One region of the Arthrobacter sp. Soil761 genome, then DNA from elsewhere that is predicted to be linked to it. Evidence: riboswitches for the same ligand, from Rfam matches in the RefSeq annotation. Region 1 holds a riboswitch; the other holds the start of a gene.
What was found. Region 1 has a riboswitch for thiamine pyrophosphate ahead of ASG79_RS13855 (ECF transporter S component). Riboswitches for the same ligand answer to the same signal wherever they lie in the genome.
Positions count from the first base shown of each region.

Region 2: another riboswitch for thiamine pyrophosphate. It lies ahead of thiC (phosphomethylpyrimidine synthase ThiC); the one in region 1 lies ahead of ASG79_RS13855 (ECF transporter S component).

Region 1 is NZ_LMSF01000023.1:372,668-378,191, reverse strand. It holds gene ASG79_RS13885 (monovalent cation/H+ antiporter complex subunit F) at 1-189, shown strand, start outside; gene mnhG (monovalent cation/H(+) antiporter subunit G) at 179-583, shown strand; gene ASG79_RS13875 (DUF4235 domain-containing protein) at 593-856, opposite strand; gene ASG79_RS13870 (CDGSH iron-sulfur domain-containing protein) at 976-1,191, opposite strand; gene ASG79_RS13865 (iron-containing redox enzyme family protein) at 1,247-2,299, opposite strand; gene ASG79_RS13860 (heme-degrading domain-containing protein) at 2,460-3,002, opposite strand; TPP riboswitch at 3,088-3,228, shown strand; gene ASG79_RS13855 (ECF transporter S component) at 3,295-3,918, shown strand; gene ASG79_RS13850 (ABC transporter ATP-binding protein) at 3,918-5,468, shown strand; gene ASG79_RS13845 (energy-coupling factor transporter transmembrane component T family protein) at 5,465-5,524, shown strand, end outside.
Region 2 is NZ_LMSF01000001.1:221,242-226,765, forward strand. It holds gene ASG79_RS01080 (hypothetical protein) at 100-555, opposite strand; gene ASG79_RS01085 (VOC family protein) at 724-1,599, opposite strand; gene ASG79_RS01090 (amidohydrolase family protein) at 1,699-2,781, opposite strand; TPP riboswitch at 2,861-2,968, shown strand; gene thiC (phosphomethylpyrimidine synthase ThiC) at 3,000-4,805, shown strand; gene ASG79_RS01100 (alpha/beta fold hydrolase) at 4,802-5,524, opposite strand, start outside.

The DNA.
Region 1 (5,524 bases):
CTGGACCGGGTGCTGGCGGCCGACGTCCTCCTGGCCATCCTGGCCGGAGCCCTGTGCATCGACATGGCCGTGAACCGGCACCTGAACAACCTCATGCCGGTGGTGGCCATTTCCATCATCGGCTTCATCGGGTCCGTCACCGTGGCCCGTTTTGTGGCGGACCGAAGGGTGAAGCCCGATGAATCCTGACTTGTCCGGTCCCGACGGCTGGATCGACGCCGTCTCGGCAGTATTCATGGTGGTGGGGGCGCTCATGTCCCTGGGCGCCGCCATCGGCCTGCTCCGCTTCCCCGACCTGCTGAGCCGCATGCACGCGGCCACCAAACCGCAGGTCCTGGGCCTGTTCCTGCTGCTGGCGGCTATTGGACTGCAGATGCGGACATGGTGGGTATGGCCTGTCCTGGTGGTTGCCTGGATCTTCCAGCTGCTCACCGTACCGGTGTCCGCGCACATGGTGGGCCGCGCGGGGTACCGCACCAAGCACCTGCACCGGGAGCTGCTCACGGCCGACGAGCTGGAGGCCGTGGTGCAAAAAGCCGCCGCCGAGGCTGCCCGGAAAGACAGCCCCGACGGCGGCGGGTAATGCCGGGAGCTAGACGATGTCCTGCGACTTGGCGAAGCGGGTGATGGCGCGCTGGGTGCCGCGGTTGGCCAGGACCTGGATGATGGCGCTGACCGACGCCGAGATCAGCGCGAAGGTCAACGCCGAACGCAGGCTGGTGGGGACATCCTCGTTCTTGCCGGTGGGGGCTTTCTGCCCGGTGGTCTTCTCCCAGATGGTGTTGACCAGCTTGGTGCCGGCCAGGCCTGCGCCGAGGCTCACCCCGGTTCCGAGCAGCTTGATGAAAAGGTTCATTCCTATTACTCCTTGCGGGCGGAAAACGGACTGCCTCCAGCCTAGCCGTACGCCCGTGCCGGTCCGGGCAAGGCCGTGGCGTGCTGCAGGCAGGTTGTTGGACTAAATGGCTTGTTGGACTACTTCGCGGGCGGCTCGGTGCGGAACTTGATCATCTTGTGCGTGCCGTCGCAGTAGGGCTTGATGGCCGAGGCGCCGCAGCGGCACAACGCAACTGTCCTGCGGTCGCGGGGCACCGCGTCCCCGGATGGGGTGACGATCTCGAAATCACCCCTGACGATCAGGGGCCCGTCCGGGCAGACCACGATGGAGCCCGCGGCGGATTCGTGGTCCATGTCCGATCCTGTTCCATGCTGTCCGGGTTTCATGCCTGCACCGCTTTCGTCGTAGTCATGCTGCCGCCGGTACGGCCGCCCGCAGCGATGATGCCCCGGCTTCCCATGAGGACATCAGATGGGCGGACAGCCGGCCGTCGAGGGCCATGGCGGCAGTGGCCCCAAACAGGACGTCCGCGAGGAGTTCCGGCTCGGCTTCGACGAGGCCGCCGGCGAGGTCCCGGCCTGCGATCTGCTCGTGGACGGCGTCGGCCTCCACATGCTCATCGAAGTAGTGGGTGATGTCCGCGCCGAAACCGTGCCGGCGGAATCCGTTGCCGTAGAACCGGTTGGGCTGGGAGGAGGTCATCTCGTAGATCGCCAGGTGGCCGGTGATGGCACCCCGGAGCCGCCGGTTCAGGCCGCACAGCGACATGAGGTTGACGGACGCGAGGGAGACGGCGGGGACGGCATCCACGTACGCGCCGTAGCTGACGTCGAGGCCCAAACCGCGCATGGTCCGGGCGAACAGCGCGCTGTGCATGCGCTCGGGGCGGCCGCCGCCGTATTCATCCGCCTGGATTTCCACCAGGGCCGCCTTGGGCCGTCCGCTGAGCCGCGGAATGGCCCATGTATGCGGGTCGGCTTCCTTCAGCTGGTACATCGACTTGTGGATCAGGAACTCCCGGAGCTGGTCCAGGCCCGCCCTCCTGGCGACGTAGCGGGAGACGCTGGGCCCGGTGTCCGTGGCTGCGAGGCCGAACAGGACGTCGGCGACCTGGTCGCTGGTCAGGGCACCGGCAGGCAGTTCGAAGTCTGCGGCGGCCTGGTGCGCGGCAGCACGGAGGGCTGCCTCAAACGGTGCCTCGACCAGCTGCCGGACCCGGATTAACGCCGGCTCCCACTCCCAGTTGTCGGAGACGCCGGCCAGGCCGGAATAGTGGAGCTCGTAGAGGCAGAAGAGGGCCAGCTGGATGTCCTCGTCGCCGATGATGTCATTAGTGCCGGCCACCTGCCGTGCCGCGAGGTGGTACAGCCCGTCCAGCCCCGTCCCGGCTTCGGCCGGAGCCTGCGCAAGGAGTGCGAACAGGGCGTTGCTGAGGGGGCCTCTGGATTCCGGGATTCTCATGGTGCTCCTTGGTCTGCCGCGCTGGTGACGGGAACGAACGCGGGACCGCCCATGGTGACTCCCATGCCCTGTCCTCCTCGAAACCCGGGAACCAATATAGTAAGCATGATTACTAATAAAAGCTAAGCAGGCTTCCTGTTGGCGGCAGGTCAACCGGCGCCTAATCCCGCAGCGACGACCCCAGGATGTCGCGCAGCGCCTCAACCACCAGGTCATGGTCCTGCAGCTGCGGCAACCCGGAGACGGTCACCGTGGCCACGGCGCCCACGCCGGTGACGTAGATCGGAAAGGCGCCGCCATGGGCTGCATACCGGGATTGATCGAACCAGGCGTTGTCCTCGATCCGGCCGCCGCCCAGCCGGCCGCGAAGCCCCACCAAAAGTGACGGCACCTCGTACCGGGCGGCAGTGCGCTGCTTGGCGCGGATCCAGTGCCCGTTGTCCGGCGTGGCGCCCGGGAGCGCGACGTGGAACAGGACCTGCTCGCCCTTGGTGATGTCGATGGCGATGGGAAGGGACCGCTCCTTGCCCAGCTCCACCAGGAGCAGGCCCAGGTTCAACGCGTCATCCAGCGAAAAGCCGGGGAACTGGAGCTCCCGGACCTCCGCCTCGATGCGGGCGATCGACGCTTCCAGTGACCCCTCCAGCTGGGCGTCGGCGGAATCAGGATCGAATCCGGTCACATCCGGTGGAATGGCGCTCATGGCCCTCAATCTACCCCCGCCAGGTGTAAACTTGACCACGCCCGGAAGGGCAGTTCAAAAAGCCTTACCCATCCAAAAGCACCACTAATAACGACAGGGGAGCGCCGCCGTCGGACATCCTGGCACAAGCCGGGCACCGCAGGTGGGCGCTGAGAGTGCGGACAGCCGCAGACCCTCGAACCTGATCCGGTTAGTACCGGCGCAAGGGAGTCGAGTTCTCAAAGTGCCGCGGCTGCACGGCAACAGCCGTCAGCCGGGTCCACTTTCCCCTCCTGTTTCCCAGGAGGATCACATGAGTACTGCAGCAATCAAGAAGACCACCAGTAAGTCCTGGCGCGTCGTGGACATCGTGGTCGCCGCGCTGGTGGCCATCGCGGGCGGCGTCATTTTCTGGGCGTGGGACCAGGGAGCAGCCGCGCTTTCTGCCCCCATGAATGCCGCCTACCCGCCCCTGACCGGGCTGCTGGCGGGCGGCTGGATGATTCCCGGCGTGCTGGGAATGCTCATCATCCGCAAGCCCGGAGCCGCCCTGTTCTGTGAAACCGTGGCCGCCACCGGGGAACTCCTCATGGGTTCCCAGTACGGTGCCTCGGTCCTCTTCTCCGGCTTCATCCAGGGCCTCGGCGCGGAAATCATCTTCGCCATCTTCGTCTACCGCAAGTTCAACCTGCCCGTCTCCCTGCTGGCAGGCGCCGCGGCTGGATTCTTCTGCGGACTGAATGACTCGTTCGCACCGTGGGGCTGGAACATCGCCTACTCCGGTGCGGACAAGCTGGCGTACATCGTGCTGACCACCCTCTCCGGCGCCATTCTCGCCGGCGCCCTGTCCTGGCTGGCCACGCGCGGCCTGGCGCGTACGGGCGTGCTGAGCTCCTTCGCTTCGCGCAAGGCCGCCACGGAGCCTGTCTTCTCCTGATGGCACCAGCCCAGCGTGACGGCGGCACCGTCCGCCCTGCCGCCGTCACAGCCCGGGGCTGGGGGTGGCGGCATGCCGGCAGGGCCAAGCCTGCCGTCCACGCGCTTGACCTGGACATCAGCCCGGGGGAGCGGGTGCTCCTGCTCGGCCCCTCGGGTGCCGGGAAGTCCACGCTCCTGCATGCGCTCGCAGGGGTGCTGGGGGACATTAACGACGACGGCGGCGAGGCGGGGGACGCCGACGAGTCGGGTTCGCTGCTGGTTGACGGCGCCGTGCCCCGCGCCCAGCGCGGGCGCGCCGGACTTATGCAGCAGGACCCCGAGACGCAGGTGGTCCTGTCGCGGGTGGGGGACGACGTCGCCTTCGGTGCCGAAAACCTTGCCGTCCCACGGGAAGCAATCTGGGCGCGCGTGCACGAGGCGCTTGCCGACGTCGGACTGTCCCACCTGCCGCTGGACCACCCGACGTCGGCCCTGTCCGGCGGGCAAAAGCAGCGCCTGGCGCTGGCCGGCATCCTGGCCATGCGCCCGGGCCTGATCCTCCTGGATGAGCCAACCGCCAACCTGGACCCGGACGGCGTGTTGGAGGTCCGCGATGCCGTGGCGCGGTGCCTGGACAAGACCGGGGCCACGCTGGTGGTGGTGGAGCACCGGGTGTCCGTGTGGAAGGACCTGGTGGACCGGATCGTGGTCCTGCAGCCGGGCTCCGCCGCGGATCCTGCCGTACTCCTGGACGGGCCGCCGGACCAGGTGCTCACGGAGGCGCGGGCCATGCTGGCCGCCGCCGGTGTGTGGGTCCCCGGCTACGTCCCGGCAACCCGTGCCCGGGCGGTGGTCCCGGCCCCCGGCACGGGAAACCTCCTGCTCGCGGCCGAACAGTTGGGAGTCGCCCGCGAACGTCCCCGACGCAAGGGCTTAAGGAAGATTCCGCCGTCACCGGTCCAGGAAGGCCTGGCCGCGCAGGTGCGCGCCGGGCAGGCGCTCGCCGTGACGGGTCCCAACGGCGCCGGTAAGTCCACTTTCGCCCTGACCCTGGCAGGGCTGCTGGAACCGGTGTCCGGAAAGGTCTCCGCCACCATGGACCTGAGCCGCGGTGCCGGCATTGACCCGTACCGGTGGAAGGCGGATCAGCTGATTTCCCGAGTGGGGACGGTGTTCCAGGAGCCGGAGCACCAGTTCGTGACCGGCAAGGTGCTTGACGAACTGCTGTTCGGCCCCCGGCACCTGGGCCACGGCGGGGATCGGGTGGACGAACTGCTGGAGCGGCTGCGGCTCACCGCGCTGGTGGACGCCAACCCCTACACGCTCTCCGGTGGCGAGAAGCGGCGGCTGTCCGTGGCCACCGTCCTTGCCGCCAGCCCGCAGGTCCTGGTCCTGGATGAACCCACGTTCGGGCAGGACGCCAACACCTGGGCCGAGCTGGCGTCCTTCCTGTCCGAGCTCCTGGATGCCGGCACTGCCGTGGTGTCCGTGACCCATGACGCCGAATTCACCCAGGCCTTGGGCGGGGCCGAACTGCGGATGGCCGCGGCGGAAGCGGTGGCGCCATGAGGCAGCAACTCACCCTGGGCGGCAACCATGCCCTCCTGGTCCGCGCCAATCCACTA
Region 2 (5,524 bases), on a different contig from region 1:
TGTGCCAGATGAACGGCGTTATTTCGACTTGGGCCACCGCGCCGGCGCCGCGGCCGGCCCTTGTGGAGGCGGAGGACGGCCGAAACCGGCATCACGGGGTCAGGCCGACCAGACGTACAGTCCCGTCCGCTCGGAATCGTCGATCGAGGCGGCCAACTCCGCCACCTGCTGAACGTAGCTCCGGGCCTGGCCGGCGTCGAACGGCATATCCTCCTGGCCGGCCCACTGTTCGGCGACGTCGTCAAGGACATTGCCTTCGCCTTCGGTTTCATAGGAGAGCAGGTCGGCCAGCGCACGGACCATGGCCGGCGGCACGGCAAGGAGCGAATCGCTGGCGACGTCCACCATGGTCAGCTCATAGTCGGCCCCGCCGGCGTGCACGGCAGTCCCGGCAAGATCGCCCAGCTGTTCGACTTCGAAGTCGCTGATGCCCTGGATCCGCACCGCCTGGCCCCCGGGCCCGCTGTCCGCCGCGGAGCCGCTTCCCTGGTCAAGGATGCCGGCGCGTTTCAGCGCGGCGTCATGGGTGGCGACGAAGATCTCGGTGAAGCCCATGGCGGGTGCCCTTCTTCCGTTGGCGGAGCTGCGTGCCGGGAGTTGCAGCCCGGCCGTACGGAATCAGCCTAGTTGCTGCGCGCCCGCCGGCAAACGCGCCGGGCCGGAGCCCGCGAGCCCCAACACTGGCCCGTCAGCACTGGCGCACGGCCCGTGCAGGAGCACCGGTCAGCGGACTGCCACCCGGAGCCGGTTGCGCCACGGGTCCTCGAACCGGAGCTCCGCGCCGGTGTGGTGGGCGGGCACCCCGGCGACCCTCAGGCGGTCAGCTAGCGCCCCGACGTCGTCACCCGAGGGAACCTCGATGAGCACCTCGCCCAACCCAAGGGTGTCCTTGCGGGGGCCGGCGCCGCGGCTGTTCCAGACGTTCATGGCCATGTGGTGGTGGTAGCGGCCCGCGGAAACGAACAGGGCCTGCCCATGCCAGCCCGCCGTCTTCTCGAAGCCCAGGGTACCCACGTAGAAGTCCCTGGCGGTCTGGACGTCGCCAACCTGGAGGTGGACGTGCCCCACGCCTGCGGACGTCCGCCGCTGGCCTTCGAGGGATTCCTCAGTGAGGTGCTGCTCCAGGTAGCGCTGCGGCGGAAGCGCCAGGCTGTCCATCACCACGTCCGTCCCGTTCCAGGACCAGTTGCTGCGCGGCCGGTCCCAGTACAGCTCGATGCCGTTGCCCTCGGGGTCGGTGAAGTAGAAGGCCTCACTCACCAGGTGGTCGGCGCTGCCGGTGAAGGACCGGGGTTCGTACTGGGCTGCCGTGGCGATGGTGGCCGCCAGGGAAGCCTGGTCCTCGAACAATAGGGCGGTGTGGAACAGGCCGGCCTCTCCCCTGCCGGGAAGGTGCAGCCCGGGGGCCGGCGCCAGGTGGACCAGCGGCCTGCCGAGCCTGCCCAGGTAGAGCCCGCCGTCCTGCTCCGCCACCGCCTCCAGGCCCAGTGCGCGCTGGTAGTAGTCGGTCATGACCTTCATGTCGCCCACCTTGAGCATTACCGTGCCCATGGCGAGGTCGGCAGGAAGAAGATCCTGGCTGCTGGCTGCGTCGGTCATTTGAAGGCTCCTTGTGTTGGAGGCCGTCACTTCGGCGGCCTGTCACATATTAAAATTACTTGAAGCTTCAATTTATTCCAAGTAGCGGAACCAAATAACTCAACGGATGATGCGGCCGCCCAGCACCACGTGCTCCAGCGCCGTGATCGTGTCCGGGGTGGTCCGGGGGTCGTCCCGGCACACCACGACGTCGGCCCGCGCGCCTTCCTCCAGGTTGTCAGCGCCCAGCCACGCACGCGCTGCCCAGCAGGCGGCATCCAGGGCCGCATGCATGGGCAGGCCGGCCCCGCGCAGGGCGAGGATCTCATCTGCGATCCTGCCGTGCCGGATCACGCTGCCTGCGTCCGTGCCGGCAAAGATCCGGACGCCGGCGGCATGGGCCTCCGCCACCCGTTCCAGCCTGCGTTCCCACAGGGCACGCATGTGGGCGGCGTAGCGCGGAAACTTTGCGTCCGCCTGCTCCGCGATATCAGGAAAGGTGGCGATGTTGATGAGGGTGGGCACGATCGGTACGCCCTGCTCCACGAACCGGGGCAGGTGGCGCGGCAGCAGCCCCGTGGCGTGCTCAATGCAGTCAATGCCGGCGTCCAGCATTTGGTCCAGGGTGTCTTCGGCGAAGCAATGTGCCGTGACCCGGGCACCTTCATCATGGGCAGCCTGCACAGCGTCACGCACGACGGCGGCAGGAAAGGAGGGCGCAAGGTCGCCGGCGCTCCGGTCGATCCAGTCGCCCACCAGTTTGACCCAGCCGTCGCCGTCGCGCGCTTGCTTCCGCACGGCCTCCACGAGCCCGTCGGGTTCGACCTCCGCCGCGAAGCCGCGCAGGTAGCGGCGTGTGCGGGCCACATGCCGTCCTGCACGGATCAGTACCGGGAAGTCCCGGCCGCCCTGCATCCAGCGGGTATCGGCAGGTGAGCCGGCGTCGCGGACCAGCAGGGTTCCGGCGTTGAGGTCAGCCAGCGCCTGCTCCCGGGCAACGGCGGGTTCCACCGGGCCGTCGGGACCCAGGCCGATGTGGCAGTGGGCGTCGACGAACCCCGGCAGCACCCAGCCGTCGAGTTCCCGCGCCGGAGGGGCAGCGGGCCGGCTGAACGTGAGCTTGCCGTCCACCGACCAGAGTCCATGGTGTACCCGGTCCGGTGCGGCCAGGACGGGTCCGCGAAAGTAGATGATGTCTGCCATCGGGCTTCCTTTCGATGCCCGGTCAGGCTAGCACCCGCAAATGTGACACCGCCCTTCCGGGGGCCTGTGGTAGCTTCTTCTCTGACCACACGGGAGCCCTTGCAGGGGCTGAGATCGGGCTGACGCAGCCTGCGACCGTTGAACCTGTCCGGGTAATGCCGGCGAAGGAAGTGAGTATTCCCTTGAGTACGCAAAACACCCAGTTGAACCCTGCCCACATGCCGTCCACCGGGGGTTCCGGAGCCGGCTCCACGCCCCAGGTGAACCAGTCCGAAGTGACCCGGTCCCTGGCGTCGCATTCGCTGGCCTATATCGACGACGCCGGGTCCGGCATCCGGGTACCCGTCACGGAAATTGCCCTGGAGCCATCGCCCAACGGCCAGCCGAACGCACCGTTCCGGACCTACCGGACGGCGGGGCCGGGAAGCGACCCCGTCCGCGGCCTGGAGCCCTTCCGCGCGGAGTGGATCGTGGCGCGCGGAGACACCGAGGCCTACAGCGGCAGGGAACGCAACCTGCTCGACGATGGCCGCTCGGCCGTCCGCCGCGGCGCCGCCTCCGCGGAGTGGAAGGGCGCGCAGCCGGTGCCCCGCCGCGCCGTCGACGGCCGGACGGTGACCCAGATGCACTATGCCCGGCAGGGCGTCATCACGCAGGAGATGCGCTTCGTGGCGCTGCGCGAGAACTGCGATGTGGAACTGGTCCGGAGCGAACTGGCCGCCGGCCGCGCCATCATTCCGAACAACATCAACCATCCGGAGTCCGAGCCGATGATCATCGGCAAGGCCTTCCTGGTGAAGATCAACGCCAACATCGGAAACTCGGCCGTGACGAGTTCCATCGCGGAGGAGGTGGACAAGCTCCAGTGGGCCACGCAATGGGGCGCCGACACCGTTATGGACCTGTCCACCGGCGACGACATCCACACCACGCGGGAATGGATCATCCGCAACTCCCCCGTCCCGATCGGCACCGTGCCGATCTACCAGGCCCTGGAGAAAGTCAACGGCGAGGCCAACGCGCTGACCTGGGAAATCTTCCGGGACACCGTCATTGAACAATGCGAGCAGGGCGTGGACTACATGACCATCCACGCCGGCGTGCTGCTTCGCTATGTCCCGCTGACCGCCAACCGGGTGACGGGCATTGTGTCCCGCGGCGGCTCCATCATGGCCGGCTGGTGCCTGGCCCACCACCAGGAGAACTTCCTCTACACGCACTTCGATGAGCTGTGCGGGATCTTCGCGAAGTACGACGTTGCCTTCTCCCTGGGCGACGGTTTGCGCCCCGGTTCGACGGCGGACGCCAACGACGCCGCCCAGTTCGCGGAACTGGACACGCTCGCCGAGCTCACCCAGCGCGCGTGGGAGTACGACGTGCAGGTCATGGTGGAGGGGCCCGGCCACGTTCCCTTCCACCTGGTCCGGGAAAACGTCGAGCGGCAGCAGGAACTCTGCAAGGGGGCCCCGTTTTACACCCTGGGCCCGCTGGTGACAGATGTTGCTCCGGGCTATGACCACATCACCTCAGCGATTGGTGCCACCGAGATTGCCCGTTACGGCACCGCGATGCTGTGCTACGTCACCCCGAAGGAACACCTGGGCCTGCCCAACAAGGACGACGTGAAGACCGGCGTGATCACCTACAAGATCGCCGCGCACGCGGCGGACCTGGCCAAGGGGCACCCGGGGGCGCATGAGCGGGACGACGCCTTGTCCAAGGCGCGGTTCGAATTCCGCTGGCGGGACCAGTTCGCACTGTCCCTGGACCCGGTGACGGCTGAGGCGTTCCACGACGAGACGCTGCCGGCTGAGCCTGCCAAGACGGCGCACTTCTGTTCGATGTGCGGGCCCAAGTTTTGCTCCATGCGGATCAGCCAGGACATCCGCGACGAATTTGGTTCCGCGGAGGCGCAGGCGGCACTGGCCGATGCTGCGGCCGGGATGCGCGGGAAGAGCGAGGAATTCCTGGCGGCCGGCGGCAAGGTCTACCTGCCGGAACTGCGGGTGCCTGCTGACAGCTAGGACGCGCGGGCCGGCTGGCTCCGGCTGACCTGGCTGATGAACTGCCGGATGGCCCGGTCCCCGTCCGGGGAGTCATGGGGCCGGTGTCCTCCCGCGGCAACGCGGTGCAGGGCCCCGGTCTCCCGGAGGTACCCGGCGATTTCCTCGTAGAGCGGTTCCCACCCACCGGTCAGCACCAGCGTGGGCACCCCGGGAACAATGTGCAGCGGCGCCTCCCATGACGGGGCCTGGAGCCGCAGCCTGCGGGCGGACCTTTTTTCTTCCGTGGTGGCGGGCTGCTGGAGGTCGGTGGCGAAGACCCGCCGGACGAATTCGCGCTGGAAGTCTTCGTCGCTGAGCTGGTGGCGCACGTCGAAGAGGGGCTGCATGAGGCTGATGTGGGCGGCAGTGGCCGGGAGTTCCGCTGTCAGGGAGAGGCAGGCCGGTTCCACCAGCGTCAATGAGAAGACCAGGTCCGGACGTTCGACGGCGGCCATCATGGCCGCGATCGCCCCCTGGGAGTGCGCCACCACATGCCCGCCGGCGGCGCCGCGGCCGTCATCGGCAAGGGAGCGCAGGATGATGGCGGTGTCCTCCGCGAAGGACGACTCCAGTGGCTCCGCGAGGACGTCAAAGCCATGGCGGCGGAGGAACAGGGCGTCATAGGACAGTGCCATGCCGTGCTGGCGCGGCCACGCGGCGGCACCGAAGGTTCCGGCGCCGTGCACGAACACTACCCT